3 regions of the Kitasatospora papulosa genome follow, and region 1 is predicted to be linked to each of the others. Evidence: riboswitches for the same ligand, from Rfam matches in the RefSeq annotation. Region 1 holds a riboswitch; each other region holds the start of a gene.
The links. Region 1 has a riboswitch for cyclic di-AMP ahead of OG362_RS07455 (M23 family metallopeptidase). Riboswitches for the same ligand answer to the same signal wherever they lie in the genome.
Positions count from the first base shown of each region.

Region 2: linked by a shared signal. The riboswitch ahead of OG362_RS18860 (LysM peptidoglycan-binding domain-containing protein) and the one ahead of OG362_RS07455 (M23 family metallopeptidase) in region 1 are both predicted to bind cyclic di-AMP.
Region 3: linked by a shared signal. The riboswitch ahead of OG362_RS14740 (M23 family metallopeptidase) and the one ahead of OG362_RS07455 (M23 family metallopeptidase) in region 1 are both predicted to bind cyclic di-AMP.

Region 1 is NZ_CP108452.1:1,818,575-1,828,950, reverse strand. Features, by position in the region: gene OG362_RS07470 (DNA gyrase/topoisomerase IV subunit A) at 1-1,383, opposite strand, end outside; gene OG362_RS07465 (M16 family metallopeptidase) at 1,630-2,991, shown strand; gene OG362_RS07460 (M16 family metallopeptidase) at 3,018-4,400, shown strand; cyclic di-AMP (ydaO/yuaA leader) riboswitch at 4,604-4,771, shown strand; gene OG362_RS07455 (M23 family metallopeptidase) at 4,785-5,576, shown strand; gene OG362_RS07450 (GntR family transcriptional regulator) at 5,812-6,516, shown strand; gene OG362_RS07445 (HPr family phosphocarrier protein) at 6,716-6,997, opposite strand; gene OG362_RS07440 (bifunctional acetate--CoA ligase family protein/GNAT family N-acetyltransferase) at 7,163-10,105, shown strand; gene OG362_RS07435 (DUF5998 family protein) at 10,179-10,376, shown strand, end outside.
Region 2 is NZ_CP108452.1:4,312,483-4,322,858, reverse strand. Features, by position in the region: gene OG362_RS18880 (Ppx/GppA phosphatase family protein) at 291-1,232, opposite strand; gene OG362_RS18875 (DUF501 domain-containing protein) at 1,229-1,831, opposite strand; gene OG362_RS18870 (FtsB family cell division protein) at 1,920-2,390, opposite strand; gene eno (phosphopyruvate hydratase) at 2,485-3,771, opposite strand; gene OG362_RS18860 (LysM peptidoglycan-binding domain-containing protein) at 4,099-4,791, opposite strand; cyclic di-AMP (ydaO/yuaA leader) riboswitch at 4,792-4,965, opposite strand; gene OG362_RS18855 (transglycosylase family protein) at 5,256-6,254, opposite strand; gene OG362_RS18850 (cytochrome P450 family protein) at 6,360-7,655, opposite strand; gene OG362_RS18845 (nucleoside triphosphate pyrophosphohydrolase) at 7,652-8,638, opposite strand; gene OG362_RS18840 (SurA N-terminal domain-containing protein) at 8,668-9,324, opposite strand; gene OG362_RS18835 (serine/threonine-protein kinase) at 9,495-10,376, opposite strand, start outside.
Region 3 is NZ_CP108452.1:3,410,178-3,420,553, reverse strand. Features, by position in the region: tRNA gene OG362_RS14755 (tRNA-Met) at 150-223, shown strand; gene OG362_RS14750 (MerR family transcriptional regulator) at 338-1,084, shown strand; gene OG362_RS14745 (PP2C family protein-serine/threonine phosphatase) at 1,219-2,376, shown strand; cyclic di-AMP (ydaO/yuaA leader) riboswitch at 2,610-2,762, shown strand; gene OG362_RS14740 (M23 family metallopeptidase) at 2,774-3,814, shown strand; gene OG362_RS14735 (aldo/keto reductase) at 3,988-4,932, shown strand; gene OG362_RS14730 (PrsW family intramembrane metalloprotease) at 4,952-6,412, opposite strand; gene trmB (tRNA (guanosine(46)-N7)-methyltransferase TrmB) at 6,483-7,400, opposite strand; gene lhgO (L-2-hydroxyglutarate oxidase) at 7,393-8,649, opposite strand; gene OG362_RS14715 (hypothetical protein) at 8,789-10,285, opposite strand.

The DNA.
Region 1 (10,376 bases):
CTCCTGGGAGAGCTTGTCGCGCTCGGTCTCCAGCTCGATCCTGTCGAAGCGCGTGAGCCTGCGCAGCGGGGTGTCCAGGATGTACTGGGTCTGGATCTCGCTCAGCGAGAAGCGCTCCATCAGGCGTTCCTTCGCCTGCGCGGAGTTGTCGCTGTCCCGGATGAGACGGATGACCTCGTCGATGTCGAGCAGCGCCACCAGGAGGCCCTCGACCAGGTGCAGCCGGTTGCGGCGCTTGGTCCTGCGGAACTCGCTGCGCCGGCGCACCACGTCGAAGCGGTGGTCGAGGTAGACCTCCAGGAGCTCCTTCAGCCCGAGGGTGAGCGGCTGCCCGTCGACCAGCGCGACGTTGTTGATGCCGAAGGACTCCTCCATCGGCGTCAGCTTGTAGAGCTGCTCCAGCACGGCCTCCGGCACGAAGCCGTTCTTCACCTCGATCACCAGACGCAGGCCGTGCGCCCGGTCCGTGAGGTCCTTGACGTCCGCGATGCCCTGGAGCTTCTTCGAACCGACCAGGTCCTTGATCTTGGCGATCACCTTCTCCGGGCCGACGGTGAAGGGCAGTTCGGTGACGACGAGGCCCTTGCGCCGGGCCGTGACGTTCTCTATGGCGACCGTGGCACGGATCTTGAACGTGCCCCGGCCGGCGGCGTAGGCGTCCTTGATGCCGCCGAGGCCGACGATCCTGCCACCGGTGGGCAGGTCGGGGCCCGGTACGAAGCGCATCAGCGTCTCGAGGTCGGCGCCCGGGTGCCGGATGAGATGGCGGGCGGCGGCGATGACCTCGCCGAGATTGTGCGGCGGCATGTTGGTGGCCATGCCGACCGCGATCCCGGAAGCGCCGTTGACCAGGAGGTTCGGGTACGCCGCCGGGAGGACGACCGGCTCCTGCTCCTGGCCGTCGTAGTTCGACTGGAAGTCGACGGTGTCCTCGTCGATCGACTCCGTCATCAGTGACGTGGCGTCGGCCATCCGGCACTCGGTGTACCGCATCGCGGCAGGCGGGTCGTCGTTGCCCAGGGAGCCGAAGTTGCCGTGCCCGTCCACGAGGGGCAGGCGCATCGAGAACGGCTGTGCCATGCGCACCAGTGCGTCGTAGATCGACGCGTCACCGTGCGGGTGCAGTTTGCCCATCACCTCGCCGACCACGCGTGCGCACTTCACGTAGCCGCGGTCGGGGCGCAGCCCCATCTCGTTCATCTGGGACACGATGCGGCGGTGCACGGGCTTCATGCCGTCGCGGGCGTCGGGCAGAGCCCTGGAGTAGATCACCGAGTACGCGTACTCGAGGAAGGAGCCCTGCATTTCGTCGACGACGTCGATGTCGAGGATCTTCTCCTCGAAGTCGTCCGGCGGCGGGGTTTTCGTGCTGCGGCGGGCCATCGCGGCTGCGACTCCTTCACAGATTCTGTCGGGCAACCTCAGGTTCTGACGCCGACCATTGTGGCCCGCCGCACCGACAACGCCGACCTCGACCCGTCCGAAGCGGCCCACGGGCCCTGCACGGAGCCCCTGATTACGGCAGCATCTACGACAACACTCACCCGACGGGAACTTCGCCAGGCGCCCGTGCGCTTGCCTAGAGTGGCAGGTCCGGCAGGAAATCCTGTACCGATCGAAGGGACGTACATGCCCATGGGTCACACGGCCACAGCCCAAGCCGGTTCCGGCGGCTTGACGGCGACCGAGCACCGTCTGGCCAACGGCCTGCGCGTGGTGCTCTCCGAGGACCATCTGACCCCCGTCGCCGCGGTCTGCCTCTGGTACGACGTCGGCTCCCGGCACGAGGTCAAGGGACGCACGGGCCTGGCTCACCTTTTCGAGCACCTGATGTTCCAGGGCTCGGGCCAGGTCAAGGGGAACGGGCACTTCGAGCTGGTGCAGGGGGCCGGTGGTTCCCTGAACGGCACGACCAGCTTCGAGCGCACCAACTACTTCGAGACGATGCCCACGCACCAGCTGGAGCTGGCCCTGTGGCTCGAGGCCGACCGGATGGGCTCGCTGCTCGCCGCGCTCGACGAGGAGTCCATGGAGAACCAGCGGGACGTCGTCAAGAACGAGCGCCGTCAGCGCTACGACAACGTTCCCTACGGCACGGCCTTCGAGAAGCTCACCGCGCTCGCCTACCCGGAGGGCCATCCGTACCACCACACGCCGATCGGCTCGATGGCCGATCTGGACGCGGCGACCCTGGAGGACGCGCAGGCGTTCTTCCGCACGTACTACGCGCCGAACAACGCGGTCCTCTCCGTCGTCGGGGACATCGACCCGGAGCAGACGCTCGCCTGGATCGAGAAGTACTTCGGTTCCATCCCCTCCCACGACGGCAAGCAGCCCCCGCGCGACGGCTCGCTGCCCGGCATCATCGGCGAGCAGCTGCGCGAAGTGGTCCGCGAGGAGGTCCCCGCGCGTGCGCTGATGGCGGCCTATCGCCTGCCGCAGGACGGTACGCGCGAGTGCGACGCCGCGGATCTGGCGCTGACCGTGCTCGGCGGCGGCGAGTCGTCCAGGCTGCACAACCGCCTGGTCCGGCGTGACCGTACGGCCGTCGCCGCGGGGTTCGGGCTGCTCAGGCTGGCCGGCGCACCCTCGCTGGGCTGGCTGGACGTCAAGACGTCCGGCGGTGTCGAGGTGCCGCAGATCGAGTCGGCGGTCGACGAGGAGCTGGCCCGCTTCGCCGAGGAGGGCCCGACCCCGGAGGAAATGGAGCGGGCACAGGCGCAGTTGGAGCGCGAGTGGCTGGACCGGCTGGGCACGGTCGCCGGCCGCGCGGACGAACTCTGCCGGTACGCCGTCCTGTTCGGTGATCCCCAGCTCGCCCTGACCGCCGTGGGCCGCGTCCTCGACGTGACGGCCGACGAGGTGAAGGCCGCCGCCCGGGCGCATCTGCGCCCCGACAACCGTGCGGTCCTGGTCTACGAGCCGGTCGAGGCGGCCGAGGAGACCGACGGGGCCGACGGCACCGACGCGCACGAGGGGGCCGACAAGTGACCGACGCCGCCGTGACTGGAGTAGCGATGGAGTACCACCCGCAGCCGACCGCCGGCGAGGCCCGTCCCTGGGCCTTCCCCGCGCCCGAGCGTGGCGCCCTGCCCAACGGGCTGACCGTGCTGCGCTGCCACCGGCCCGGCCAGCAGATCGTCGCCGTGGAGATCTTCCTCGACGCCCCGCTGGACGCCGAGCCGGAGGGCCTGGACGGTGTGGCCACGATCATGGCGCGCGCCCTGTCCGAGGGCACGGACAAGCGCTCCGCGGAGGAGTTCGCCGCCGAGCTGGAGCGCTGCGGTGCCACGCTGGACGCCCACGCGGACCACCCGGGTCTCCGCGTCTCCCTCGAGGTCCCGGTCTCCCGGCTGGCCAAGGCCCTCGGCCTCGTCGCCGAGTCCCTGAGGGCCCCGGCCTTCGCGGAGAGCGAGATCGAGCGGCTGGTGGGCAACCGGCTCGACGAGATCCCGCACGAGCAGGCCAACCCCGCCCGTCGGGCCGCCAAGCAGCTCTCCAAGGAGCTCTTCCCCGCCACGGCACGGATGTCGCGTCCGCGCCAGGGCACGGAGGAGACGGTCGGCCGGATCGACGCGGCCGCCGTACGCGCCTTCTACGACGCCCATGTCCGTCCGTCCACGGCGACGGCGGTCGTCGTCGGCGACCTCACCGGGGTGGACCTGGACGCGCTGCTCGCCGACACCGTCGGGGACTGGTCGGGCAACGCCGGACAGGCCCGGCCCGTTCCCCCGATCACCGCGGACGACACGGGCCGCGTGGTCATCGTGGACCGTCCCGGAGCCGTGCAGACGCAGCTGCTGATCGGCCGCATCGGCGCGGACCGGCACGACAGCGTGTGGCCGGCCCAGGTCCTCGGCACGTACTGCCTGGGCGGCACGCTGACCTCGCGGCTGGACCGCGTACTGCGTGAGGAGAAGGGCTACACCTACGGTGTCCGGGCGTTCGGCCAGGTGCTGCGCTCGACCGCGCCGGGCTCCTCCTCCGGGGCGACCGGCGCAGCGATGCTCGCCATCAGCGGCTCGGTCGACACCGAGTCCACCGGTCCCGCGCTCGACGACCTGTGGAAGGTCCTGCGCACCCTGGCGTCCGAGGGACTCACCGACGCCGAACGCGAGACGGCCGTCCAGAACCTCGTGGGCGTCGCCCCGCTGAAGTACGAGACGGCGGCCTCCGTCGCGGGGACCCTCGCCGACCAGGTGGAGCAGCACCTTCCGGACGACTACCAGGCCGAGCTGTACGCCCGCCTGGCCGCGACCGGCACGGTCGAGGCGACCGCCGCCGTGGTCAACGCGTTCCCCGTCGACCGGCTCGTCACCGTCCTGGTCGGGGACGCCGCGCAGATCGCGGAGCCGGTCAGGGCGCTCGGCATCGGCGAGGTCTCGGTCGTCAGCGGCTGACCGAAGGCCGACAGAACAGGACATGACGGGGCCCCGGCGGGCATGCGCTCGCCGGGGCCCCGCCATGTGTCTGTTTTGGGGTCTATAGCGTCATTCATCCTGTGGGATGTGCGACAAAAGGCCCTTTCCGTTTGGTGAGGGAAAGCGCCCCGCTCTAGCGTCGGCCCGGCTGTCCGCCGGACGACTGCCGCGCCCGCGGCGCCGGACAGCCATCGCCGAGTCCCCGTCAGGCGCGAGCCTGGGGAGCCGGGGACCCACGAAGTCCCTGGGGTGAATCGGATCTCCGTGCCTCGTCAGAGGTCCGGCGGCCCGTAGGAGACCTTCCTGCTCCGAACCCGTCAGCTAACCCGGTAGGCGAGAAGGAAGGAAAGGACCAGCCCCTCCATGGCGTTCATCCGTGCCACCGGGAAGCACCGTGCCCCGAGCCGACTGACGCGCAAGAGTGCCAAGGTCGCCGGCATCGCCGCCCTGGCCACCACCGGCGTCATCGGTGCCACGGCCTCCCCGGCCCTCGCCGCGGACTCCGAGGTCACCGCCGGCAGCACCGGCCTCACCCAGACCGTCGCCCTCGACACCACCCTCGCCGCCCAGATCGAGGCCCAGGCGAAGGCCCAGAAGCAGCAGGCGGACGCCGCCGCGAAGGCCGCGGCCGAAGCCAAGGCGAAGGCGGAGGCCAAGGCCGAGGCCGAGCGCAAGGCCGAGGCCCGCGCCAAGGAGGCCCGCGAGGAGAAGGCACGTGCCGCCCGCGCCGCCGAGCGCGCCCGGCTGAACGCCTTCCACCTGCCGGTCGCCGGATCCCACGTCACCACCGGATACCGGTCCGGCGGCGCCCTCTGGTCCTCCGGCAGCCACTCCGGCGTGGACTTCCAGGCCGCTTCCGGCAGCTCCGTCCTCGCCGTCGGCGCCGGCACGGTCGTCGAGGCCGGCTGGGGCGGCGCGTACGGCAACAACATCGTGCTCAGGATGAAGGACGGCACGTACACCCAGTACGGCCACCTCTCCTCGATCGGCGTCTCCGTCGGCCAGAGCGTCGTCTCGGGCGAGCAGATCGGCCTCTCCGGCTCGACCGGCAACTCCACCGGTCCTCACCTGCACTTCGAGGCCCGCACCACCCCCGAGTACGGCTCGGACATGGACCCCGTCGCCTACCTCCGTGCCCACGGCGTCCAGGTCTGACCCCACGCAGCGCGACACCGTGTCCGGACGGACACGACGAAGGCCCCGGCATCCGCCGGGGCCTTCGTCGTGTCACCTTCGAAGGCGCCCGCCGGAGTCCTCGCGGAAGTGCTTCCTGGCCAAAAGATATCCATGGATTCCACCCCGCCGTCGGAAATTCAGGCCGGTTGCAATAGAGTCACAGAACAGGCGTCGATCGGCCGCGTTTCGCGGGGATTAAGGCGGAGGTTCGGACATGCGCATTCCCGCACATTCGGTATGCACGGCAATCCGTGACGACATCGTCTCCGGTGTCTTCGAGCGGGGTGGCCGCCTCACCGAAGAGGTGCTCGCGCGCCGGTACGGCGTCTCCCGCGTCCCGGTGCGAGAGGCGCTGCGCACCCTGGAGTCCGAAGGGTTCGTGGTCACCCGCCGGCACGCCGGCGCCTGCGTCGCGGAACCCACGGAGCAGGAGGCCGCGGACCTCCTCGAGATGCGCATGCTCCTGGAGCCCCTCGGTGCCGCCCGAGCCGCCCAGCGCCGGACCGAGGCACATCTCAAGGTGCTCCGCGGCTTGGTCAGGCTCGGGCAGGAGCGGGTGCGCAGGGGTGAGGGGGAGGACCTGCGTTCCCTGGGAGGCTGGTTCCACGAGACGCTCGCCCAGGCGTCGGGCAGTCCCGCGCTGATCGCGCTCCTCACCCAGCTCCGGCACAAGATCGCCTGGATGTACGCCGTCGAGGCGCCGGTCCGCCCCGCCGACTCGTGGGCCGAACACGGCGCCCTCGTCGACGCCGTCGCGCGTCGTGACGCGGAGCGGGCCCGGGCACTCGCCGCCCAGCACGCGGAGCGGGCCGCCGCCGCGCACCGGCTGCGGCGCCCGGACCACTCCGTGCGCGCGGCGGGCGCGGCCCGGGTGAGAAGTTCGCAACACCCCGTAAACATCGCGGGAGTCCGCCATTAACAATTGCGCCGTATACAAAGAGAGTAATTGCCGGAGGGCTTTCTTTTCGCTGCCCTGATTCAGGTTTTTGCGGGTGCTGTGTATGCCGTTTCGGCGAGTGTGCGGTGCCGGATCCGGATCCGGAAAAAGAGAAAGCCGCAGACCCCCTGGGGGTGCCGCGGCTTTCCATGAAAATGATTCCGGCGGGAAGTGGCCGGGATCAGACGGTCTCCGGGAGCTCCTCGAGCCCTTCGGCCACCAGCTTCGCCAGACGGTCCAGGGCGACCTCTGCGTTGTCGGCCTCGGACGCGAGCACGATCTCCTCGCCGCCCTGGGCGCCCAGGCCGAGCACCGCGAGCATCGACGCGGCGTTGACCGGGTTGCCGTCGGCCTTGGCGATCGTCACGGGAACGCCGGAGGCCGTGGCGGCACGGACGAAGATGGAAGCGGGGCGGGCGTGCAGGCCCTCGGCCCAACCGACGTTGACGCGGCGCTCAGCCATGGTTCTGCCCTTCACGTAACGATGAGTTGTCTAGACCAGTCTCTCATGCGGTGCGGACTGCTGTGCCGGGTACCGGCCGACCGGTCGCCCACCGCCCGCCGGCTCCCCAGCGTGCCCCTGTCACCGTCCGGCCGCGACCCGTGCCCCGGGCCGTAGGCTTTGCCCATGGAGCCCACTCCGGAGCAGAGTCCGCATCACGCGTACCCCGACCACTGGGAGGCGGACGTGGTGCTCCGCGACGGTGGCACCGCGCGCGTCAGGCCCATCACCACGGACGACGCCGAGCGGCTGGTCAGCTTCTACGAGCAGGTGTCCGACGAGTCGAAGTACTACCGCTTCTTCGCCCCGTATCCACGTCTCTCCGCCCGGGACGTGCACCGCTTCACCCATCACGACTACGTCGACCGGGTGGGGCTGGCCGTCACGGTCGGCGGCGAGTTCATCGCCACCGTCCGCTACGACCGGATCGACGACCGGGGCAGGCCCGCCTCCGCCCCGGCGGACGAGGCGGAGGTCGCCTTCCTCGTGCAGGACGCCCACCAGGGCCGCGGGGTGGCCTCGGCCCTCCTCGAACACATCGCCGCGGTGGCCAGGGAGCGGGGCATCCGCCGCTTCGCCGCCGAGGTGCTGCCCGCCAACAACAAGATGATCAAAGTGTTCCGGGACGCCGGGTTCACCCAGCAGCGCAGCTTCGAGGACGGCTCCGTCCACCTCACCCTCGACCTGGAACCCACCGCCGAGTCGCTCGCCGTCCAGCGCGCCCGCGAACAGCGCGCCGAAGCGCGTTCGGTCCAGCGCCTGCTGGCCCCCGGATCCGTCGCCGTCATCGGCGTCGGCCGTGCGCCCGGCGGCGTCGGCCGGACCGTGCTGCGCAATCTCCTCGGCTCCGGCTTCACCGGACGCACGTACGCGGTGAACACGTCGTTCGCCGACGACCTCGGCACGGTCGAGGGGGTGCCCGCCCACCGCTCCGTGGGCGGGATCGGCGAGCAGGTCGACCTCGCGGTCGTCGCCGTCCCGGCCGACCGGGTGCCCGAGGTCGTCGCCGACTGCGGGGAACACGGTGTCCAGGGCATCGTCGTCCTCTCCGCCGGCTACGCCGAGCGCGGCGCCGAGGGGCGGGAGCGCCAGCGGGAACTGGTGCGGCAGGCGCGTTCGTACGGCATGCGCATCATCGGCCCGAACGCCTTCGGCATCATCAACACATCCGAGTCGGTCCGCCTCAACGCCTCCCTCGCCCCCGAGTCGCCCAAGGCCGGGCGCATCGGACTCTTCACCCAGTCCGGAGCCATCGGGATCGCCCTCCTGTCCGGGCTGCACCGCCGGGGTGCCGGACTGTCGGCCTTCATCTCCGCAGGCAACCGTGCCGACGTCTCGGGCAACGACTTCCTGCAGTACTGGTACGAGGACCAGGGCACCGACGTCGCCCTGCTGTACCTCGAATCACTCGGCAATCCGCGTAAGTTCACCCGGCTCGCCCGGCGGACCGCCGCCGTGAAGCCCGTGGTCGTGGTGAAGGGCGCCCGGCACAGCGGGACCAACCCGCCCGGCCACGCCGTACCCGTCAGCCGCATCCCCGACGCGACGGTCTCCGCGCTGATGCGTCAGGCCGGGGTGATCCGCGTCGACACCGTGACGGAGATGGTCGACGTCGGCCTGCTCCTCGCCGGCCAGCCCCTGCCGGACGGTCCACGGGTGGCGATCCTCGGCAACTCGGAGTCGCTCGGCCTCCTCACCTACGACGCCTGTCTGGCCGAGGGGCTGCGCCCGCGCCCGCCCCGCGACCTCACCACGGAGGCGAGTCCGCGGGACTTCCGGCGCGCACTGGCCGAGGCGCTCGCCGACCGGACGTGCGACGCCGTGATCGTGACCGCGATCCCCTGGGTCGGTGAGAACGGCGAGGCGCTGACCGGCGAGGGCGAGGTCCTGGCGGCCGCCCTGCGTGAGGCGGCGACCACCGGCCCCGCGAAGCCGGTGGCGGTGGTGCACGTGGAGATGGGCGGCCTGGCCCAGGCCCTCGCCGCCGCCACGAGCACGGCCAACCAGCCAGGGCCGGCCGACCGGCCCGGGCCGCATCCGGCCGCCGCGGCCCCGCAGGCGCGGACCTCTTCCCCGGCCGCGTCCGCCGCCACTCGGCCGGGCAGGCCCGGCGCGGGCGCCGCCACCGATAGCGCCGACAGCGCCGACACCACCGACAGTGCGGACGCCACCGACGGCACCAGGCCCTCCGCCGGGCGGATCCCCGCCTACCCCGCCGCCGAGCGAGCCGTGCGCGCGCTCGCCGAGGTGGTGAAGTACGCCCAGTGGCGACGTCACGCGGCGGCTCCCGGCAAGGTGCCCGAATTCCTGGACGAGACCATCGACGAGCACGCCACCGCCGGGCTGATCGAGACGCTCCTCGGCCCGGACCCCGACCCCCGTGGCCGTCCCCTCACCCACGACGAGGCGCGCGAACTGCTCGCCGGCTACGGAGTGCCGGTACGGCCGGCGCTCCCCGCGCCCGACCCGGAGGCCGCCGTCGCCGCCGCCGAGGAGCTCGGCTACCCCGTCGCCCTCAAGACCACCGCACCCCATCTGAGGCATCGCGCCGACCTCGGAGGTGTCCGGCTGGACCTCGTGAACGAGAACGCCCTGCGCAGGGCGTACGACGAACTCACCGAGCTGCTCGGTACACCCGCCGAACTCCGGCCCGTCGTCCAGGCCATGGTGCCCAGGGGGGTCGACACCGTCGTCAGGGCGTCCATCGACGCGGCCGCCGGAGCCGTCCTCTCCTTCGGCCTGGCCGGTGCGCCCTCCGAGCTGCTGGGCGACACGGCCCACCGCCTGGTACCCGCCACCGACCGCGACGTCGCCGAGCTGATCCGGTCCATCAGGGCTGCTCCGGTGCTGTTCGGCTGGCGCGGCGCCGCTCCGGCGGACACCGCGGCGCTCGAAGAGCTGCTCCTGAGGGTGTCCCGGCTGGTCGACGACCACCCCGAGGTGGTCTCGGTGGCCCTGGAACCCGTCGTCGTGGCCACGCAGGGCCTGACGGTCCTCGGGGCGACCGTCCGGCTGGCCCCGCCGCCCGCCCGCAGCGATCTCGGCCCCCGCCGGCTCCCCAGCTACTGAGCGGGCACGGGCCCGCGAGGGAACCCGCGCACGGAGTCCCCGGCAGTCACCGGCCCCCCGTAGGATGGTCTGCATGGCAAAGACCGGTACGACGACCCAGGGGCTGCGCGCGGCGATCGAGCGCAGCGGCTACTACCCGGCCCTCGTGGCCGAGGCGGTGGAGGCCGCCGTCGGCGGGGAGCCGGTCGCTTCGTACCTGGTGCACCAGGAGACCACCTTCGACTCCAACGAGGTCCGCCGCCACGTCACGGTCCTCGTCCTGACGGACACC
Region 2 (10,376 bases), 2.5 Mb from region 1:
CCCTTGAGCGGCCGACGGGGATGAACCACACTCCCGGGACACACCCGGGCCACACCCCCGTAACGCCCCCGCAGCGTCCGCGTGCCGCCCCCCGGGCCGCCCGGACAGCCCCCCGGAGGAAGAACTTCGCCCAGTAGGGCCGAATTCCTTGTGAAGAAGTTCACGAACTTCGTCGCGGCACCTCGTGAGAGGCCTCCCCGGACGGGTCCGGGGAGGCCTCCCGCAAGCTCAGAAGTGCAGGCGGGAATGCGTATGAGCACCGGCTCGACGCGCCCGCGGCACTCCGGTGATCAGGCGGCCGACCAGGCGATCCCGTCAAGGATGTCGTGCTCGCTGACGACGACCTCGCGGGCCCCGGCCCGCTCCATCACGGCGAGCAGGACGAGGGCCCCCGAGGCGATCACGTCGACCCTCCCCGGATGCATCGCGGGGATCGCGGCGCGCTCCTCGTGGGTCGAGGCGAGCAGCCGCTCCGTGAGCTCCCGGACCCGCTCGACGGACACCCGGGAGTGGTGGATCGCCTCGGAGTCGTACTCCTCCAGACCGAGCGCCATCGCGGCGACGGTGGTGACCGTTCCCGCCAGGCCGACCAGGGTCGCCGCCGAGGAGATCGGCACGGTCTCCTCGACGAGGTCGAGGGCCGCCGCGACGTCCGCGCGGATCGCGGCGATCCGGTCGGGCGTCGGCGGGTCCACCACGGCCCCGTCCAGGACGAGATGACGCTCGGTCATGCGTACGCAGCCGATGTCCACGGACCGGGCGGCACGGACGCGGTCGTCGCCCACCACGAACTCCGTGGAACCGCCGCCGATGTCCACGACGAGGTACGGCTTCTCCAGGTGGTCTGCGCCCACCAGTTCCTTGGTGGCACCGTCGAAGGAGAGCTGCGCCTCCAGGTCGCCCGTGACGACCTCGGGCTCGACACCCAGGATCTCCTGGACACCGCGGACGAACGTGTCGCTGTTCTCCGCGTCCCGCGAGGCGGACGTGGCGACGAACCGGATCCGCTCGGCACCGAGCTCCTTGATCGCGGCCGCGTAGTCGCGGCAGGCGTCGAAGGTGCGCTCCAGCGCCTCGGGGGCCAGCCGGCCGGTCCGGTCGACGCCTTGGCCGAGCCGGACGATCCGCATCCGGCGGTCGAGCTCGGTGAAGTACCCGGTGGCGGGGTCCACGTCCGCCACCAGCAGGCGGATGGAGTTGGTGCCGCAGTCGACGGCGGCGACCCGGGTCACGCGTCCGGACCTTCGGCCGGGCGGAAGGCGAAGTGGCCGCCGTCGCCCTCGTCCACCGTCCAGCCGTCCTTCTCGTCCGGCGCCCCGCACGGCGTGACGCACGGGCCCTTCGCCCACCACTCCGGCAGCATCGCGATCGCTTCGTCGCCCAGCGGGTTCACCCCGGGGCCGGCCGCCAGCGAGTGGCCGACCAGCACGTGCAGGCACTTCACACGGTCCGGCATCCCGCCCGCGCTCGGGAAGCCCTCCAGCACCTCGATGGCGTCACGGCGCGCGATGTAGTCCTCGTGCGCGGCACGGTAGGCGGCGGCCAGTTCGGGGTCCGTCGCCAGGCGCTCGGTCATCTCCTTCATGACCCCGTTCGCCTCCAGCGTGCCGATCGCCGACGCGGCACGCGGACAGGTCAGGTAGTACGTCGTCGGGAACGGCGTGCCGTCCTCCAGACGGGGCTGCGTCTCGACCACGTCCGGGTTGCCGCACGGGCAACGGTGCGCGATGGCGCGCAGCCCACGGGGCGGCCGGCCGAGCTGGAGCTCGAACGCGGCGATGTCCACAGCGGTGGGCGTGGTGGATTCGGTCTGCGGAGGGGGCGTGTCCATGCCTGCCTTGAATGTCATCGGTCGGACTGTATGAATCGGTGCGGGGACGGGGCACGACGCGTGCCCCGGGGTCCGCACCGGTACGGGGTCATTCCCGGTCGGCGCTGTCGACGCCGTCCCAGAGGTTCGAGTGCCAGGGCCGCCCCGTCGCCCCCGGCTCGCCGCGGCGCACATCGGCCGCGTCCGGGTCGACCACGGTATAGCCGGTCTCGCCGGGCAGCACGTAGTGCAGGTGCTGGCGCGCGAGACGGCGGACGTACGCGTCGTCCTCGAGCCGCGCCTTCTCGTCACGCAGCTCCTCGGTCCGACGGTGGGCCTCCTGCGAGAGCCGCTCCTGCTCCGCGATCTGGTCGCGCTGGGAGATGTACTGCCGCATGGGGTACGCCAGGGCGACCACCAGCGAGCAGACGATCAGCGCGAGGAACGCGGCCCGGCCGGTGAGCCGGGAGCGCCGGGCCTGGCGGCGGTTCTGGGACCGGTAGACACGGGCCGCCGTCTGCTCCCCGAGCAGCCGCAGCCTGGTCGCGGTGGAGAACCGGTCGCGGTCCTTCCCGGCCATGTCTCACGCCTCCCCGTTACGCACGTCCGTCCCCGCACACGGTACGGGACCGGATGCGGGGACGGACGGAGGCTGGTGCTCCGGACTCGGGCTGTCAGCCCTCGAAGCGGAACCGCGGGAACGCCGAACGACCGGCGTACACCGCGGCGTCGTCGAGGATCTCCTCGATGCGCAGCAGCTGGTTGTACTTGGCGACGCGGTCCGAGCGGGCCGGGGCGCCGGTCTTGATCTGGCCGCAGTTCACGGCGACGGCGAGGTCGGCGATCGTGACGTCCTCGGTCTCACCGGAGCGGTGGGACATCATGCACTTGAAGCCGTTGCGCTGGGCGAGCTCGACGGCGTCGAGGGTCTCGGTCAGCGAACCGATCTGGTTGACCTTGACGAGCAGGGCGTTGGCCGAGCCCTCCTCGATGCCGCGGGCGAGGCGCTCGGGGTTGGTGACGAAGAGGTCGTCACCGACGATCTGCACCTTGGAGCCGAGCTTGTCGGTGATGACCTTCCAGCCGGCCCAGTCGTCCTCGTACAGCGGGTCCTCGATGGAGACCAGCGGGTACGCGGAGACGAGCTCCTCGTAGTACTCGGTCATCTCGGCGGCCGAGCGGGACTTGCCCTCGAACTCGTAGACGCCGTCCTTGTAGAACTCGGACGCGGCGACGTCGAGCGCGAGCGCGATGTCGCGGCCCGGGACGTAACCGGCCTCCTTGACGGCCTCGAGGATGAGGTCGAGGGCGGCGCGGTTCGACTCGAGGTTGGGGGCGAAGCCGCCCTCGTCACCGAGACCGGTGGACAGGCCCTTGGTCTTCAGGACCTTCTTCAGCGTGTGGTAGATCTCCGCGCCCCAGCGAAGGGCCTCGGAGAAGGACTCGGCGCCGATCGGCGCGATCATGAACTCCTGGATGTCCACGTTGGAGTCGGCGTGCGAGCCGCCGTTCAGGATGTTCATCATCGGAACGGGCAGCAGGTGCGCGTTCGGGCCGCCGAGGTAGCGGAACAGCGGGAGGTCGGAGGCCTCGGACGCGGCGTGCGCCACGGCCAGCGAGACACCGAGGATGGCGTTGGCGCCGAGGGAGCCCTTGTTCTCGGTGGCGTCCAGGTCGAACATAGCCTGGTCGATGAGGCGCTGCTCGGTGGCGTCGTAGCCGACGAGCTCCGGGCCGATCTGCTCGATCACGGCGAGGACGGCCTTCTCGACGCCCTTGCCCTGGTAGCGGTTGGGGTCACCGTCGCGAAGCTCAATGGCCTCGAACGCGCCGGTGGAGGCGCCGGACGGAACAGCAGCACGTCCCGTGCTGCCGTCGTCGAGGCCAACCTCGACCTCGACCGTGGGGTTGCCCCGGGAGTCGAGGATTTCCCTGGCTACGACGACGTCGATGGACGGCACGAGGCATCTCCTTCTGGGATCTGACACTGGTTGGGCAGGGTCACTGTGGCCTTGCGCCACGAGCCTAACCGTCTCGGCCCGCTGCGTCGGCCGTCAGCCCGCCCCCTGGGACGAAAAAGGACCCAAGGGCCTGCATAACGGGCAAAGCTCCAGAATTCTACTGGCAAGTAACCACAAGAATTGAACGCTGCCCCTCAGGACGGGTGGGCAATCACACCCGGATCACACCCGCCGAAGGACCTCCGCACGACCGCGGCCCGGCGCGCGGGGGGTATGCGCGCCGGGCCGGGCCGCCGGGGCAGGAGGGGGACCCCGGGTCGTTCAGGACTACTTCAGGTGGAGCTGCTGACCCGGGAAGATCAGGTTGGCGTCGTCGACGATGTCGTCGTTCAGCTTGAAGAGCTTCTCCCAGCCGCCCTTGACCTTCTCGGCGTCGGCGATCTTGCTCAGGGTGTCGCCGGCCTTCACCTTGTACTCGCCGTCACCCTTCTCGACCTTCTGGCCGGTCGGGGTGGTGACGGTCTTCTCGGGGGCCGTGCGCTTCTCGCTGCGCGTGGTGGGCTGCTCGGCCTTGCGCTCCGGCGCGGCCTGCGGGTCCGTGTCGCCGTTCTTGGCGGAGCCGGTGTCGACACCCGGGTCCACGCCGTCGTTCGTCAGACCGCCGGCGCCGGCGCAGGACCAGGCACCCGGGCCCTGCAGGTCGAGAAGCTTCTCGGCGGCGGCTATCTGCTGGCCCTTGGTGGCCAGGTCGGCGCGGGCGGCGTACTGCGTGCCACCGGCGGCCGCCCAGCTGGACTGCGAGAACTGCAGGCCGCCGTAGTAGCCGTTGCCGGTGTTGATGGACCAGTTGCCACCGGACTCGCACTGGGCGACGGCGTCCCAGGTGGCGACGGAGGCGGCGGAGGCGCCGGTCGCACCCATCAGCGGTACGGCGACGGCAGCACCGGTGACACCGGCCAGGGTCGCGATACGGACGGCCTTGGACGGGCGACGGTGCTTGCCCTTGCTGGAAAGCAGCATGGTTCTCCTCACCGACGCCTACGAGGTGAGCTGTCGGGTTCGGGCCTGTGAGTTGCCCGGCCACCCGCTCTCGCGGACGGCTTCACCCCCAGCCGGTGTCCCCTCCGCCTTCCGACGGCCGGGCTGCCGGCACTTACCTGGGTCCCCCGCTCCTGCCTACGGCGCTTTACGCGTCGGTCCCCTTCGACCGACGGCAGGATTCGGCGTGACGGTCGAAGGTGCCCGCGGTGCGAGCGGCTCCGACCGTAGACACACGCAACCCCGACATTCAAAGATGGACATAACGGCTAATCAGCCCTTAACGCTCCGGCCTTGCGGTTCGTTTTCGCAGGTCATGGCCAAAATGGACGGACCGGACGGACAGGGCGCACCAGTTGAAGCAAAGAGACCCATGTCTCACTTACGCATAAGTGGACATAGGTCTCTTAACTGCCCCCGCTTTCGGGGTGTTTTCCCGCTTTTGATCAGTTGGCCGCAGCGGTCTCCGCCGCGGCGTCCCGAGCGTCCGCGCCGGCGTCGAGGTTCAGGCTCTGGCCGGGCAGGATGAGGTCCGGGTCGGAGCCCAGTTCGTCCTTGTTCGCCTCGTACAGAGCGGTCCAGCCACCCGGGAGCTCCTGCGCGTCGGCGATCGCCCAGAGGTTGTCGCCCTCGCGGACGGTGTACGCCTCCGCGGCGCCCTGACGGGCCTCCGAGTCGCCCCGCGAGGCGTGCCGGCCCGACTCGCGTCCCTCGTCCAGCGCCGACCCGGCGCTGCTCTCGGGAGCGGGGGTGCCGCGGTGCTTCCCGCCCGTCGAGGCGTCACCCTTCGCGGCGTCACCCTTCGCCGCGCCGGAGGCCCCGGACGTCCCGGAGGACGGGGTGGCGGACGGCGACGCGTCGGCGCTGCCCGCGGCGTCGCCGGTGTCCGCCGTGCCACCGGCGGCCTTGCCCTTGTCCTTGGCCTTGCCCTTCGGCTCCGCGTCGCTCTTCGCGTCCGCGTCGTCCTTCGATGCGGCCTGGTCCGACGCGTCGGAGGAGGGGGTCTCCGTGGCGGTGCCGGAGGGCTCAGCCGACGGCTCGCCACCCGGGTCGACGCCCGGCAGCGTCCCGTCCAGGGCCAGCCCGGAGATCACCGCGCAGCTGGGCCACGCCTGCGGACCCTTGTCGTCCAGCACGTTCTCGGCGACGGCGATCTGCTGCGAGCGGCTCGCGAGGTCGGCGCGGGACGCGTACTCCGTGCCGCCGTAGGCGTTCCAGGTGTCCTGCGAGAACTGCAGGCCTCCGTAGTAGCCGTTGCCCAGGTCGGCACTCCACATGCCGCCGCTCTCGCATTCTGCGACCCGGTCCCAGGTCGTGGCGTCGGCGGCCTGCGCGCCGCCCGCACCGAGCAGCGGGATGGCGATGGCCGAACCGGTGACGCCTGCGGCGACGACGATGGCGGGTGCCTGGCGAGGGCGACGGTGTCTGCCGGTCGCGGAGCCCATGGGATTGCCTTCCGTGTGACTGACATGTGACGGGTGAGTCGAACGGTGAACCTAGCCCTACTCGAACGTGTGTCACAAGTCGATGCAGCGGAGATCACGCGAAAGTCACAGAGTTGACGGAGTGTCACCTTTCGCGGACGGCTGTCCGGTACCGAACTCCACCGGAAGGGTGCGCAGTCCACGCATGATGAGCCCGCCGCGCCAGCGCAAATCGGCAGGTTCCGCGGCGAGCCGCAGGTCGGGGAGGCGTCGCAGCAGTGTCGCCAGAGCCACCTGACCCTCCAGGCGGGCCAGCGGAGCCCCCAGGCAGTAGTGGATTCCGTGGCCGTAGCCCAGATGCTGATTGTCACTCCGAGCGAGATCCAGGGTGTCCGCATTCTGGAATCTGTCCGGATCCCGATCCGCGGCGGCCAGAACCACGAGTACGGGGTCCCCGGCCGCGACGTCCTGTCCTCCCAGGCTCACGGGCTCGGTGGCGTAGCGCCATGTCGCGAGCTCCACCGGCCCGTCGTAGCGCAGCAGCTCCTCGACGCCCGTGGCGAGCAGTCCGGTCTCCCCCGCCGCCAGGGAGCGCTCCAGCCGCTCGCGCTGGGACGGGTTGCGCAGCAGGGCGTAGGTGCCGTTGCCGATCAGGTTCACCGTCGTCTCGAAACCGGCGAACAGGAGGATGAACGCCATGGCCGCGGCCTCGTTCTCGGTGAGGTGCTCGCCGTGGTCGCTCGCCCGGATCAGCCCCGAGATCAGGTCGTCGCCCGGATCCTCCCTCTTGCGGTGGATGAGCTCGGCGAGATAGCCGCGCATCTTCTTGACCGACCTGGCGACGCCACCGCGCGGGCCCCCGCCGTGCCGGATCATCATGCCCGCCCAGTCCCGGAAGTCGTCCTGGTCCTCGCGCGGCACGCCCAGCAGGTCGCAGATCGCGTAGATGGGGAGAGGGAACGCGAAGTCGTGGATGAGGTCCGCCTCCCCCTTATCGGCGAAGCCGTCGATGAGGCGGTCCGTCAGCTCCTGCACGCGCGGCGCGAACTCCGCGACCCGGCGCGGGGTGAACGCCTTGGAGACGAGCCGGCGCAGACGGGTGTGGTCCGGCGGGTCGATGTTCAGCAGATGCGTCATCAGCTCCGCCTTCCGCTCCCCGGGGATACCCGTCCTGCCCTTGGCGGTCGCGGACCCCGCGTGGTGGGCCGGGTTCTTGGAGAGCCGGGTGTCGGCGAGCGCCTGCCGCGCGTCGGCGTACCGGGTCACCAGCCACGCCTCGACCCCGCTGGGCAGCGTCGTGCGGTGCACGGGGCTGTGCTCGCGCAGCCATGCGTAGGCGGGGTACGGGTCGGTGGCGAACTCCCAGGTGAAGAGTTCGGGCGCTGCGTCCGGCGCGGAGGCCGTAGGAGGACTGTCGTTCACTCCTCGACGCTATCCGGACCGGTCCCGAGCCCTTCCGCCGCCCGGATCACGTCGCGGTAGGCGCGCGCGGCGGCCCGCAGGGCGGCCTCCGGGTCCGTACCGTCCCGCTCGGCACGCACGGCGAGGGCGAGCAGCCGGTGGCCGACCCCCTCGCCCCCGGGGAGCGCGACGTCGAGACCCGCGGTACGGACCCTGCTGCCGAGCTTGGCCGCGAGCGCCAGGCCCGGCTGACCGAGCGGCACCCCGTCGGTGACCGACGCGCGCTGCTTCTCGATCGCCTTCGTACGCAGCCAGTGGGCGTGGACGTCCTCCGGGGTCTCGGCGGTCTCGTCGCCGAACACGTGGGGATGGCGGTGGATCAGCTTCTCGACGATCGTGGCCGCGACGTCGTCGATGCCGAACGGCTCCTCCTGGTCCTCCTGCGCGATGCGCGCGTGGAAGACGACCTGGAGCAGGACGTCGCCGAGTTCCTCGCGCAGTTCCTCGCGGTCGCCGTCCTCGATCGCCTCGACCAGTTCGTACGCCTCCTCGATGGCGTACTTCGCGAGACCCTGGTGCGTCTTCTGCGAGGTCCACGGGCATTCGAGCCGGATCCGGTCCATGACCTGGACCAGGTCCAGGAGCCGGGCACCGGGCAGGTCGTACGAACCGGGCAGCAGTTCCAGGTCCGGCATCCGCACCCGGCCCGAACCACCGAGCCGGGCCAGGCCGTCGGTGAGCGGCTGGTTCCCCTCGCCGCCCACCAGCACCACCACGGTCCGGCCGCCCGCGCACTCGTCCACCAGCGCCTCGGCCGTGGGAGCGTCGTGCTCGACGGCGACCCCCGCCTCCTCCAGGTACGGCAGCTGCGGGTGGTCCCGCTCGGCGCACAGCACCCGGTCGGCGGCCCGCAGCGTCTGCCAGGCGGGCCAGGACAGCAGACCGGGGGCGACCCGGTGGCTGGCGGTGAGCAGGACGATGCGGCCGGGGTCTTCAGCGTTCACACCCCGAACCTACCCCTGGACGAGCGGGGTCAGGCGCCTGCCTCGGGGTCCTGGCCCTGCACGGGCGTGACCTGGGTGATCCAGGGCGCCTTGTACGTGCTGAGCTGGACCTTCTTGTTGTCCCAGCTGCCGTAGCGCGGGTTGACGTCGATGTGGAGCGCCTTCGACGCCTCGGTGAGGGCCTGTCCGACGGCCTGCACCCCGGTGGGGCTCTGCAGGTCGGCGCCGAGGGCCCCGGCCAGCTTCTGGAGCTGGACCTCCTGACGCAGGCTCGCCTCGATCTGTCCGGGCGCGACCCAGCGCTGCTCCAGCATCAGGGTCCGTACGCCCTCCTCACCGCCCGACTGCTCGGCGGCGACACCGCGGAGCTGCTGGATCTCCTTGCGGCTGACGCTGACCCCCGCGTCCTTCGCCGCCCGGTCCAGGACCCGCCCGAAGATCAGCCCGGACAGCTTGACCCGGGTCAGCTGGCCCGACTTGGTGACCAGTTCCTCGGACTGCTCCGACTTCTGCTGCGCGGTGCGCACGTCGGCCGCCTGTGCCTGGACGGTGGCCACGTCGATCCGGTCGCCGCCGACCACGGCCGCGGCACCGGGGTGGGCCTCGCTGCCGCAGGCGGCCAGGAGGGGGGCCGCGACCAGCGTGGCGGCGGACAGGGCGAGCGCGGTGCGACGACGGCGGTGCAAAGGAGCCTCCCGGGGAGAGTTTGTGCATCAGTGCACAAAGCCTTGCGGTGATCGATGTTAGGCAGTGGACGTGATTCGGGCCACTGCTTCGACCAACGATTTCCGGACCGGTCAGTGTGGGGTCGGGGACGAAATCCCTTCAGTTCCGCCCTTGTCGGCCGTCCCGCCGCTCACCTCGACCCGCGTACGTCCTGGTGGTGGACCAGTTGGCGGCGGAGCTCCACGGGGAGCGCGTGGTGCGGCCCGTACGCGCGCTCCGTGTCGTACAGCAGGGCCTGCAACTGGCCCCGGCCCGCCGTGTGGTCGCCCATGCCGAGCAGGAGGTGGGCGATCCGGCGGCGGATGTCGAAGGCGCGGCCGGGGCCGGTGGAGGTCGCGTAGCCGTTCTCGTAGAAGGGGAGGACCCCGCGGTACTCGGCCAGGGCGGCGGCGGGCTCACCGAGCTGCTCCAGGCACTGCGCGGCGTCGTAGCGGTACTGCAGGGTCTGGGGATCCGCGGGGCCGGCCTCCGCCGCGCGGTCCTCGGCGAGGCGGCGGAGTTCCGGGAGGGCGCGGCGGTACTGGCCGTCGTCCATCAGCGTCGCCGCGTACTGCTTGCGCAGGATCCGTACGACCGGTGAGTGTTCGCCGTGCTCCTGGGCCGCGGCGGGCAGGATTCCGCCGAGGACGTCGACGGCCTGGGTGATGCGGCCCTCGCCGAGCAGGCGCTTCACGTCGTCGACGGCCTTCGCCACATCGGGCCTGGCGGGCGGTTCCTGGGGCGGGGCCGGTACCTGCCGGCCGGGGACGGGCGGCGCCGGGACGGCCGCCCGGTCGGGCCAGGGGGCGTGCGGGCGGAGGAACGGGCGGGTCGGGTCGAGGGGGCCCGAGGGCGAGCCGCCGGCGGGCAGCAGGGGCCGCAGGGACTCGTAGACCTCCTGGGCGGAGGCCGGCCGGTGCTGCGGGTCCTTGGAGAGCAGCCGCAGGACGAGGGCTTCGAGCGCCTCGGGGACCTCGGGCCTGAGGTGACGGACCGGGAGGGGCGGCTCGTAGAGGTGGCGGTGCAGGACGCC
Region 3 (10,376 bases), 1.6 Mb from region 1:
CGCTCCGTGATCCAACTCCTCCTGCATCAAACTCTGTTGGAGTTGCGATCCACTCGGTTCGACTCTTCCGGGGAGAAGGGTGCGGGGGTGCGGCGGCCAAACATGGTCGGAGCACCCTCCTGGATGACGTAGAGTTGTACTCACAACGACGCGGGGTGGAGCAGCTCGGTAGCTCGCTGGGCTCATAACCCAGAGGTCGCAGGTTCAAATCCTGTCCCCGCTACTGAAGACAGAGGCCCGGATCCTTCCAAGGATCCGGGCCTCTGTCGTATGCCGTCGCCCCACAGGTGGCGTCGGGCTTGACCTTGACGCTGCGTGAAGATCTAGCGTTTCCGGCATGGAGTGGTCCATACAGGAAATCGCCCGGCGGGCCGGCACCACGAGCCGGACCCTGCGGCACTACGGAGACGTCGGTCTCCTCGAGCCGAGCCGCAAGGGCGCCAACGGCTACCGCTATTACGACCAGGAGGCCCTGGTCCGGCTCCAGCGCATCCTGCTGCTGCGGGAACTGGGGCTCCCGCTGCCCGCGATCAAGGACGTCCTGGAGGGCCAGCGGGACACCGCGACGGCTCTTCGGACCCATCTGCGCCTGCTGGAGCAGGAACGGGAGCGCATCGGGCGGCAGATCGCCTCGGTGCGGACCACTCTGCGCAGGACCGAGGAAGGGGAGGAACTCATGGCCGAGGAAGTGTTCGACGGATTCGACCACACGGCGTACGAGGAGGAGGTCACCGAGCGTTGGGGCCGGGAGGCGTACGAGCGGAGCGGCCGGTGGTGGCGCGGGCTGAGCGAGGCCGAACGCGCCCGCTTCCAGGGCGTGCACGAGGAGATCGCCCGGGACTACGGGGTGGCCAGGGCCGCCGGTATGGAGCCCGGCGGCGAGGAGGCGCAGGACATCGCGCGGCGGCACTGCGCGTGGCTGTCGGCGACGGCCGAGGTGACCCGCGCCTATGTGACCGGGCTCGGGGAGATGTACGTCGCCGATCCGCGCTTCGGGAGGAACTACGATCGCCACGGGGACGGAACCGCCGTCTTCGTACGGGATGCACTGACGATCTACGCGCAGCACCGGCTCTCCGACTGACCCCCGGAGAACCAGGCTCCGGGCGCGCTCGTCCCTTCGGCCCATGACGCGTCGCCCTTCGGCGCGGCTCCGGACGGCCGGGTCGGGGCGCGATACCGTCCGCAGCCGTGGGTGGAGCGGGCAGGAGTACACAGGTGGGGAAGCGGGACGGGCGGCGTAGGGACGTGGGCGGGGGCTCCCGTTCCCGGCGGTTCGTGCGTGCGCTGCCCGCCCTGATGATCTGTGCCGGGGTGGCCTTCGACCTCGGAACGCCGGCCGAGGTCACCGCGGTCCCCCTCTTCACCGCGGCTCCGCTGATCGCCGCCCCGTTCTTCTCGCTGGCCGGCACCGTCAGGGTCGGCGTGGCCGCCGCCCTCGTCGTATTCGTCCTCCGGTCGTCCGACGGCGCGCTCGCCGGGGTCGTGTCGATCACGGACCTGCTGACCCTGGTGACCGTCGTCGCGCTCTCCCTCGTCATCAACCGCGTCGTGCGCCGTGGGAACGAGCAGCTGGCCTCGGCGAGGGTCATCGCGGAGACCGCCATGCGCGCGGTCCTGCCGACGCCCGAGGACCGGATCGGAGGGCTGGAGGTCGCGGCACGGTACGAGGCGGCCCAGGCGGACGAGTTCGTCGGCGGTGACCTGTTCGCCGCCGCGGACACCCCGTACGGGGTGCGACTGGTCGTCGGGGACGTCCGGGGCAAGGGTCTGGACGCCGTGGCGGCGGTGGCCGTCGTGATCGGGGCGTTCCGGGAGGCCGCCGAGCAGGAGAGGTCGCTGGAGGGGGTCGCCCAGCGGCTGGAGCGGGCGCTGGCCCGGGAGGGCTCGCGGCGGGGCGGGCTCGACTCGATGGAGGGTTTCGTCACCGCGGTGCTGGCGGAGATCCCGGTCGGCTCGGACACCCTGAAGGTCATCAACCGCGGCCACCCCGAGCCGCTCGTGCTCCACCCCGACGGTTCGCTCGACGTGCTGGTGCCGACCGAGCCCGCCCTGCCGCTCGGGATGGGGCTCGGAGCGTGGCCCGACCGGGCCGACGAGTGGACGCTGCCGGCCGGGGCGATGTTCCTGGCGTTCACCGACGGGCTCTCCGAGGCGCGGGACGTGAAGGGGGCGTTCTACGACCCGGCGGACCGGCTTCGTGGCCGGCTCTTCCCGGGGCCCGAGGAACTGCTGTCCGCGCTCACGGACGACGTACGGCTGCACACGGGTGGCCGGTCGACGGACGACCTGGCGCTCCTCGCGGTCGCCCGCCCGGCGAGGGGTCAGCAGGGGCGCCGGACCACCGTGAAGATCGTGCGACGGGACAGTGAATGAACGGTCACCACCGTCGGTAGTCGAAGGACCCCGCTCCGCATAACATTTGACGCACCGTCAGAAACTGACGGCTGGAATATGCGCGTTCAACTCGCCCTTTTGCGCCCGATTGACCCCTGTAAGTCCAGGCCAGGGGCGTCAATGATCTATGGGAACAGCTTGGAATCGGGCCCGTGTGTCTATTAACGTTCGATAACGCAGCGCGGTTGTACCTGCCGTCGCAAGAGGCGGCACCGTGCGCAGCGCCGAATTCCGCAAGGGAACCGGGGAACCACCTACATGGGGTGAATCGGACACCTGTGTCTCGCGAGAGACGAAGGGGTCCGTAGGAGACCTTCCTGCTCCGAACCCGTCAGCTAACCCGGTAGGCGAGAAGGAAGGAAAGGAGTGCGCCCACGTGGCGTCCAACCAGCCTGCCCCCGAGGCCCCGTCACCCTTCAGGTCCGACAGCTTCGGAGACGAGGGCAGGACGTGGGAGGAATGGAACCCCACCGAGGAGTCCATCCGTCCCGTACGCGGCCGGCATCGCGTAGCCAAGCAGCGCGGCCTCGCCCGTAGCTCCACCGTCCTCGGCGTCGGGGTCATCGCGGCCGTCGGTGCGGGTGGCATGGCCACCGCGCAGAGCAAGCCGCCGGTCTCCATCTCTCTTCCCGATTCCATCGCGGACAATCTTCCTGACGCCAAGTCCCTGCCCGGCGTGGGCGCGTTCATGTCCGGCGACTCCGACTCGGACCACGAGACGGTCGCCGCTTCCTCCCCCCTCACCACCGCGGGCATCACCGCGGCCGAGGCCGAGGGAGGCGCCACCGACGCGGGTGAGGCGCTGCGCGCCCGCATCCTCCAGCAGGCCGAGCAGCAGCAGGCCGGAGCCGACGCCGAGGCCAAGGCCGCCCAGGAGAAGGCGGCGGCCGAGGCGGCCGCGGCCCAGGCGGCGAAGCAGCAGAGCGTGGCCGAGGCCGAGGCCGCCGCGAAGAAGAAGGCGGCGGAAGAAGCGGCGGAGAAGAAGGCGGAGGCCGAGCGCCTCGCCAAGCTCGCCGCCAGCTACGCCGTACCGACCTCGTCGTACTACATCAGCTCGACCTTCGGCCAGGCCGGTTCGATGTGGTCCTCCGGGCACCACACCGGGCTGGACTTCGCGGCCCCGACCGGGACCCCGGTCAAGGCCGTGCACAGCGGCACGGTGAAGTCGGCCGGCTACTCCGGTTCGTACGGCTACCGCACGGTCCTTGAGCTCGACGACGGCACCGAGGTCTGGTACTGCCACCAGTCCTCGATGGACGTGTCCGCCGGGCAGAAGGTCACCACCGGCCAGACCATCGGCCGGGTCGGCGCCACCGGCAACGTGACGGGCGCCCACCTGCACCTCGAGGTCCACACCGCGGACGGCACGGGCATCGACCCGATGGCCTGGCTCCGCGGCAAGGGCCTCACGATCTGATCCCACGCGCCGACGACCGGCGCGGCAGAACCCCGGCGGCCCTGACGCACGACCCCCCGACGTCAGGGCCGTCGGCCTGTCCGGGGCCGTGGCGGCCGGGAGCGGGCGGCGGTGGCCGGGCACGCCGCCGGCGGAACGGAATAGTTGCCTCCGCCGGCTGGTTGTTCCTGGGCATGACGTCTTTGCGCCCGCTCGGTTCATCGAGCCTTCAGGTCTTTCCCCTCGCCCTCGGCGGCAACGTCTTCGGCTGGACCGCCGACGAGGAGCGGACGTTCGCCGTCCTCGACGCGTACGTCGCGGCCGGCGGCAACTTCATCGACACCGCCGACTCCTACTCCGCCTGGATCCCGGGCAACGAGGGTGGTGAGTCGGAGACCCTCATCGGCAAGTGGCTGGCGGCCCGTTCCCGCCGCGACGACGTCGTCATCGCCACCAAGGTCGGCGCCCACCCCTCGTACAAGGGGCTCTCGCCCACCACGATCAAGGCGGCGGCCGAGGCGTCCCTGCGCCGGCTCGGCACCGACCACATCGATCTGTACTACACGCACTTCGACGACGAGAGCGTCCCCGTCGAGGAGATCGTCACCGCGCTCGACCAGCTGGTGAAGGCGGGGACCGTGCGCGAGATCGCCGCCTCCAACATCAGCCCCGAGCGGCTCCGGGCCTCCCTGGAATTCTCCGAGCGCGAGGGCCTGGCCCGCTACGTCGCGCTCCAGCCGCACTACAACCTCGTCTCGCGCGACACCTACGAGGGCGCCCTCCAGGACACGGCGGCCGCCGCCGGTCTCGCCGCGGTCCCGTACTTCGCGCTCGCCGCGGGCTTCCTCACCGGCAAGTACCGGCCGGGGACGACCGTCGAGAGCGCGCGGGCCGAGGGCGCCGGCAAGCACCTGGAGACCGAGCGCGGCCGCAAGGTGCTCGCCGCGCTCGACCGGATCGCCCAGGAGCACGACGCCGAGATCGCCACGGTCGCCCTCGCCTGGCTGACCTCCCGGCCGACCGTCACCGCGCCCATCGCCTCCGCGCGTACCGTCGAACAGCTGCCCGCGCTGGTGGCGGTGGCAGGCCTCCGGCTGAGTGAGCAGGAGCTCGCGGAGCTGACCGAGGCATCCGCCTGAAGCCACCCGCGGGACGACCTCAGGCGGGCGGCGGGGTCCGCCGCCCGCCGTCGTCCATGTACGGGTTGGGCCCGCCGTAGTGCCGGTGCGGCGCGGGGAGCTGCTGCGGCTGCGGGGGCGGACCGCCGCGGGGGTACTGCCGGGGAAACGGGGGCGGCACGGGCGGCCGGTGGGCGCGCAGCCGGCCGGTCGCATGGGCCGCGTACGTCAGGGCCGGTCCCGCGATCTCCCGGCGCTGCCAGAGGTGGTGCAGCAACTCCTGCTCGCGCAGGGCGAAGTCCTTGCCCGCCCCGTCGTGGCGCGCCCTCCGGCGCAGCATGGCCAGGGACGTCGCGAACGACTCGTACTCGGCGACGGCACGGGCCGCCGCCTTGCCCCGGGCGCGGTCGGGGTGGCCGTTCCAGTGCCTGGCCATGTCACGCGCCATGCCCCGCGCCCGCATCGAGGCCAGCGCGAGCGGCTCTGCGGGGGCCAGCCAGCCGGCCGCCGCGTACACCGGCAGCTCGGTGGAGAGCGTGCGCAGCTCCCGCTGGCGCGACCAGATCGCCAGCCAGGTCACCAGACCGAAGGACGGCATCATGAAGACGCCGTACACCAGGTAGAAGCCGTACGGGCCGAACGCCGACGAGCCGTTCCACAGGGCGTGCATGCCCATGGCGAGGACGAGCCCCACCAGGGGCAGGACGACGCGGCGTACCCGGTGGCGTGCCCCGCCGAGCGCGGCGATGCCGAAGCCGATGCCGGAGAGCACGGTGAACAGGGGATGCGCGAACGGCGACATCACCACGCGGACGAAGAACGTCCCGGCGGTCACCGAGGCGAAGCCCGTGGTGCCGAGCTGCTGGTCCTCACCGAAGGCGTTGCCCAGGTAGAGGATGTTCTCGGTGAAGGCGAAACCGGTCGCGGTGAAACCGGCGACCACGATGCCGTCGACGATCCCGCCGAACTGCCGTCTGCGGAAGAGGAAGATCAGCAGGACCGCGATGGCCTTCGCGCTCTCCTCGACCACCGGCGCGACGAGCGTGGCCCCGAGCGTGTCGGCGCTCGCCGGATCCGCGGTCGCCGTCGCTATCCACCGGGTCGCGAAGGAGTTGGCGATGATGGCCACGAGCGCCGCGGCGCACGCACCCCAGGAGAAGGCGAACAGCAGATTCCGCCATGGCCCCGGTTCGACCCGGTCCAGCCAGCGGAACGCCGCCATCAACAGCGGCACGGGCAGCACCGCCAGCCCCAGACCCACCAGGAAGCCCTCGGTGCCCGTCTGCTGACGTACCAGCGCCAGGATCACCAGACCGCACAGCGCGAGCACCGTGATCACCGCACCGGCACGGAACGCCTTGCTGCGCCAGACCATGCCGACGCGGCGGGGCCGGTAACGCCACTGGCCTCGCTCCGGGACGGCGCCCAGGAACTCGTCGAGCTGCTGCCCTTCGAGAACCGGGACGGCCGGCTGCTGGTGCTGCACGGACCCCTCGGACATCCGACGACCCTAACGAGGGCGACTGACACCTGGCCACGCAGCCGGGGCCGGGGCACCGGCCCATGGCCGATCAGCGACGGGTGAACAGCACGTCGTGCACGACGTGCCCCTTGTCCAGGCCCTGCCCCTCGAAGCGGGTCAGCGGCCGGAACGCGGGCCGCGGCGCATAGCCACCGTCCGCCTGGGTGTTCTCGAACAGGGGGTGCGCCGACAGGACTTCCAGCATCTGCTCCGCGTACGGCTCCCAGTCCGTCGCGCAGTGGACGAGCGCGCCCGGCTTCAGCCGCTGCGCCACCAGGTCGAGGAACTCCGTCTGGATCAGCCGCCGCTTGTGGTGCCGCTTCTTGGGCCACGGGTCGGGGAAGTACACCCGGAGCCCGTCCAGAGCGGCCGGTTCCAGCATCTCGCGGAGCAGGATGATCGCGTCGCCGTTGGCGACACGGACGTTGGAGACCCCCGCCCGGTCCGCGAGCCCCAGCAGGTTGCCCTGGCCGGGCGTGTGCACGTCGACGGCCAGGATGCCGGTGTCCGGGTCCTCGGCCGCCATCTGGGCCGTCGCCTCGCCCATGCCGAAACCGATCTCCAGGACCACCGGGAGACCGTCGAACAGTGTGGGGAGGTCGAGGACACCGCGGCCGTCGATGTCCAGGCCCCACTTGGGCCACAGACGCTGGAGCGCGTCCTCCTGGCCGGCGGTCACCCGGCTGCGGCGCGGCTGGAAGCTGCGGATCCGGCGCTCGTGGTGCGAGCCCGCCGGGTCGGCCGCCGGACCACCGGGGAAGCGGGGTTCCTGGCGCAGTCTCCGCTGGCGCTCGAAGGAGGCCGCACGGCGCGCAGCCGCGTCCGCCTCGGCGTCGGTGGCTGCCTCCGCGCCGGAGGGGTCCGGTGCGGCGTCGAGGCCGGGGCCGGGCGCGGAGTCCGGCGCCGAGCCGGGCGTCTCCGGGGCGGGGCCGGGCGTCTCTGGGGTGGGGTTCAGGGGCTCAGACACAATGACCCGATTCTACGGCGGGAGGCGTCCACCCCGTCGCGCGAGCCCGCAGCAGGGCCCGTCGCGCCACCTCCCTCCCGATGGGCAGGGACGCGGTGGCCGCGGGGGACGGGGCGTTCAGCACGTGCACCGTGTGCGGTGCGTCCCGGATCAGGAAGTCGTCCACCAGGGTGCCGTCGCGCAGGACCGCCTGGGCCCTCACACCGGCCGGAGAGGGCCGCAGGTCGGCCTCCGTCACCTCGGGCAGCAGACGCCGCACGGCCCGGGTGAACGCGCTCTTCGACAGCGATCTGTGCATCTCGCCCGCCCCGTACCGCCAGTGGCGCCGGGCGATCCGCCAGGAGCCGGGCCAGGCCAGGGTGGCGGCCAGCTCGCCCGGACGGACGACGGTGCGGTCGTATCCCTCGCGTGCCAGCGCCGGCACGGCGTTCGGTCCGACGTGGACCGAGCCGTCGACCCCCCGCGTCAGGTGCACCCCGAGGAAGGGGAACGCGGTGTCGGGCACCGGATAGACGAGGCCGCGCACCAGCTCGGGTCTGGCCAGCTCGTAGTACTCCCCGCGGAAGGGCACGATGCGTGCCCCCGGCTCGTCGCCCGCGAGCAGCGCGACCCGGTCACTGTGCAGTCCCGCGCAGTTGACCAGCACGCGGGCCCTGACCACCTGGCCGTCGGCCGTGCGCACCGCGACACCCCAGGGACGCCGGTCGACGGCGACGACCTCCGCGCCGTAACGGATCTGCCCGCCGGACGCGGTCACCTCGGACGCGAACCGGACGGCCACCGCGGTGAAGTCGCACACCCCCGTGGTGCCCACCCGGATCGCCGCCAGGCCGCGCACGTGCGGCTCGTACTCCGTGATCTGGGCGGGTCCGAGCTCCCGGACCGGCAGGCCGTGCGCCCGGCCGCGCTGCACCAGCGCGTGCAGCCGGGGGAGCTCCGCCCGGCCGGTCGCGACGATCAGCTTCCCGGTCACCGCGTGGTCGATCCCGTGCTCCACGCAGAAGTCCACCAGCTCGGCGGCGCCCCGCACCGCGTAGCGCGCCTTGAGCGAGCCCGGGGCGTAGTAGATGCCGCTGTGGATCACCCCGCTGTTGCGCCCGGTCTGGTGCCGGGCCGGGCCCCACTCCTTCTCCAGCACCGTGACCCTGGTGCCGGGCGCGGTGCGCGTGAGCGCGTACGCGGTCGACAGACCGACGATTCCGCCACCGATCACCAGCACATCGCAGTCGTACGCCGCGTGCGTCATCATCACGCCACCTCCCACCCCGATAGTGCACTGACCCACTGACAACGCGCTCAAACCAGGGAGGGCGCCAGCGTGGCGAAACGTTTCGCACCCGGATCCGGCGAAACCGGGGCGTACCGGTGGCGCCGGGGCCGGCCGCGATTCAGGCGGGGGAGACGAGGAGGGGCCGGGCGCGCTCCCGCAGCTCGGCCACCCGGGGCTCGTCCCCGTACGGCTCGAGGCGGTGCAGCAGGTCGCGCACGTACTCCGTGGTGCGCGCGGAGGAGATCCGTCCCGCCACCTCCACGGCCCGGGTCCCCGCCGCGCAGGCCGCGTCGAGGTTGCCCGACTCCAGCTCGGCCACCGCGGACACGACGAGCCGCAGTCCGTGCGACCGGACGAACTCGTCGGTGGGTTTCGACAGGGCCTGTTCGGTGAAGCGACGCACCTGGCGGGGCGCCTTGAGGTCGCGGTAGCACTCGGCGGCGTCGGCGGCGAATCTGTCGTACGAGTAGAACCCGAGCCACGTCGGGTCGGAGTCACCGGTCCGGGAGCGCTCCAGCCAGCTCTCGGCGGCTCTGAGCGCGGCCCCCGCGGCCGGTGCGTCGCCGGCCTTGGCATGGGCGCGCGCCTCCACGAGCCGGAAGAAGCTCATGGTCCGTGCGGTGGCCAGCCCGCGGTTGCGTTCGACCGCGGCCTGGGCGAGATCCACGCCCTCGTCGGCGAAGCCCCGGTAGGTCGCCTGAAGAGACATCGACGCCAGCACGTAACCGCCCAGCGGTACGTCGGCGGCGGCGCGGGCCAGGCGCAGCGCCTGGATGTAGTAGCGCTGCGCGGCCTCCTGCTGGCCGGTGTCGAAGGCCATCCACCCGGCGAGCCTGGTCAGCTCGGCGGAGGCGCCGAAGAGCGCCCGGCCCACCTCGTCGCTGTAGGAGCCCAGCAGCAGTGGTGCGGCGTCGACGCGTAAGCACTCCGGAACCATGGAGGAACGCCAGTCGCCCCCTCCGTACTTGGAGTCCCACCTGCGCGCGTCCTGAGCGGCCTCGCGCAGCTTGGTCACATCGCTGTGGCCCACGCGCAGGAGCGTGCCGTCGGCCGCACCCGCGGTGTCCGGACCCGGCTGGACGGGAATCTGCGCCCCTGGTGCGCCCTCGGGGGCGAGGATCGAGGCCTGGGCGGCCGCCGGGGCCCGTGCCACCGACGGGTCGGCGGGGGTTATGAGCCACCGGGACGCGGGGGTCGCATAGGCGCTCACCGCGAAAGAGCCCGCCAGTGACTGCCAGATTCCGCCGCCGCCCCGGCGGCCCGCGAGATCCAGCCGGTACAGATCGGTCGCCGACCGCACCGCCTCACCCACGTCGCGGGGGAAGGCGAGGCCGACCTCCGGCGCCGGATCGGCGTCGGCGAGCCCGATCTCGTGCAGCGGCACGGGACGGCCGAGTTTGGCCCCTATCGCCGCCGCGATCAGATGCGGCGCCGCGCCCTGCGGCACCATGCCCTTGGCGACCCACCGGGCCACCGACGTCTTGTCGTAACGAAGGGTCAGACCCCGCTGCGCCCCGAGGTCGTTGACCCGTCGGGCGAGCCCGGCGTTGCTGATTCCCGCGAGGGCGAGAACCGTGCCGAGCTTCTCGTTCGGCCCGCGTTGCTCCCTGGACATAGCCACCCCTCGACACACAGACGGCTGCCGCGTCACCGTCGGGCGCGCGGCATTCGTACCGTGTTCTCCCCAGCTACGGTCCCGGGCACTC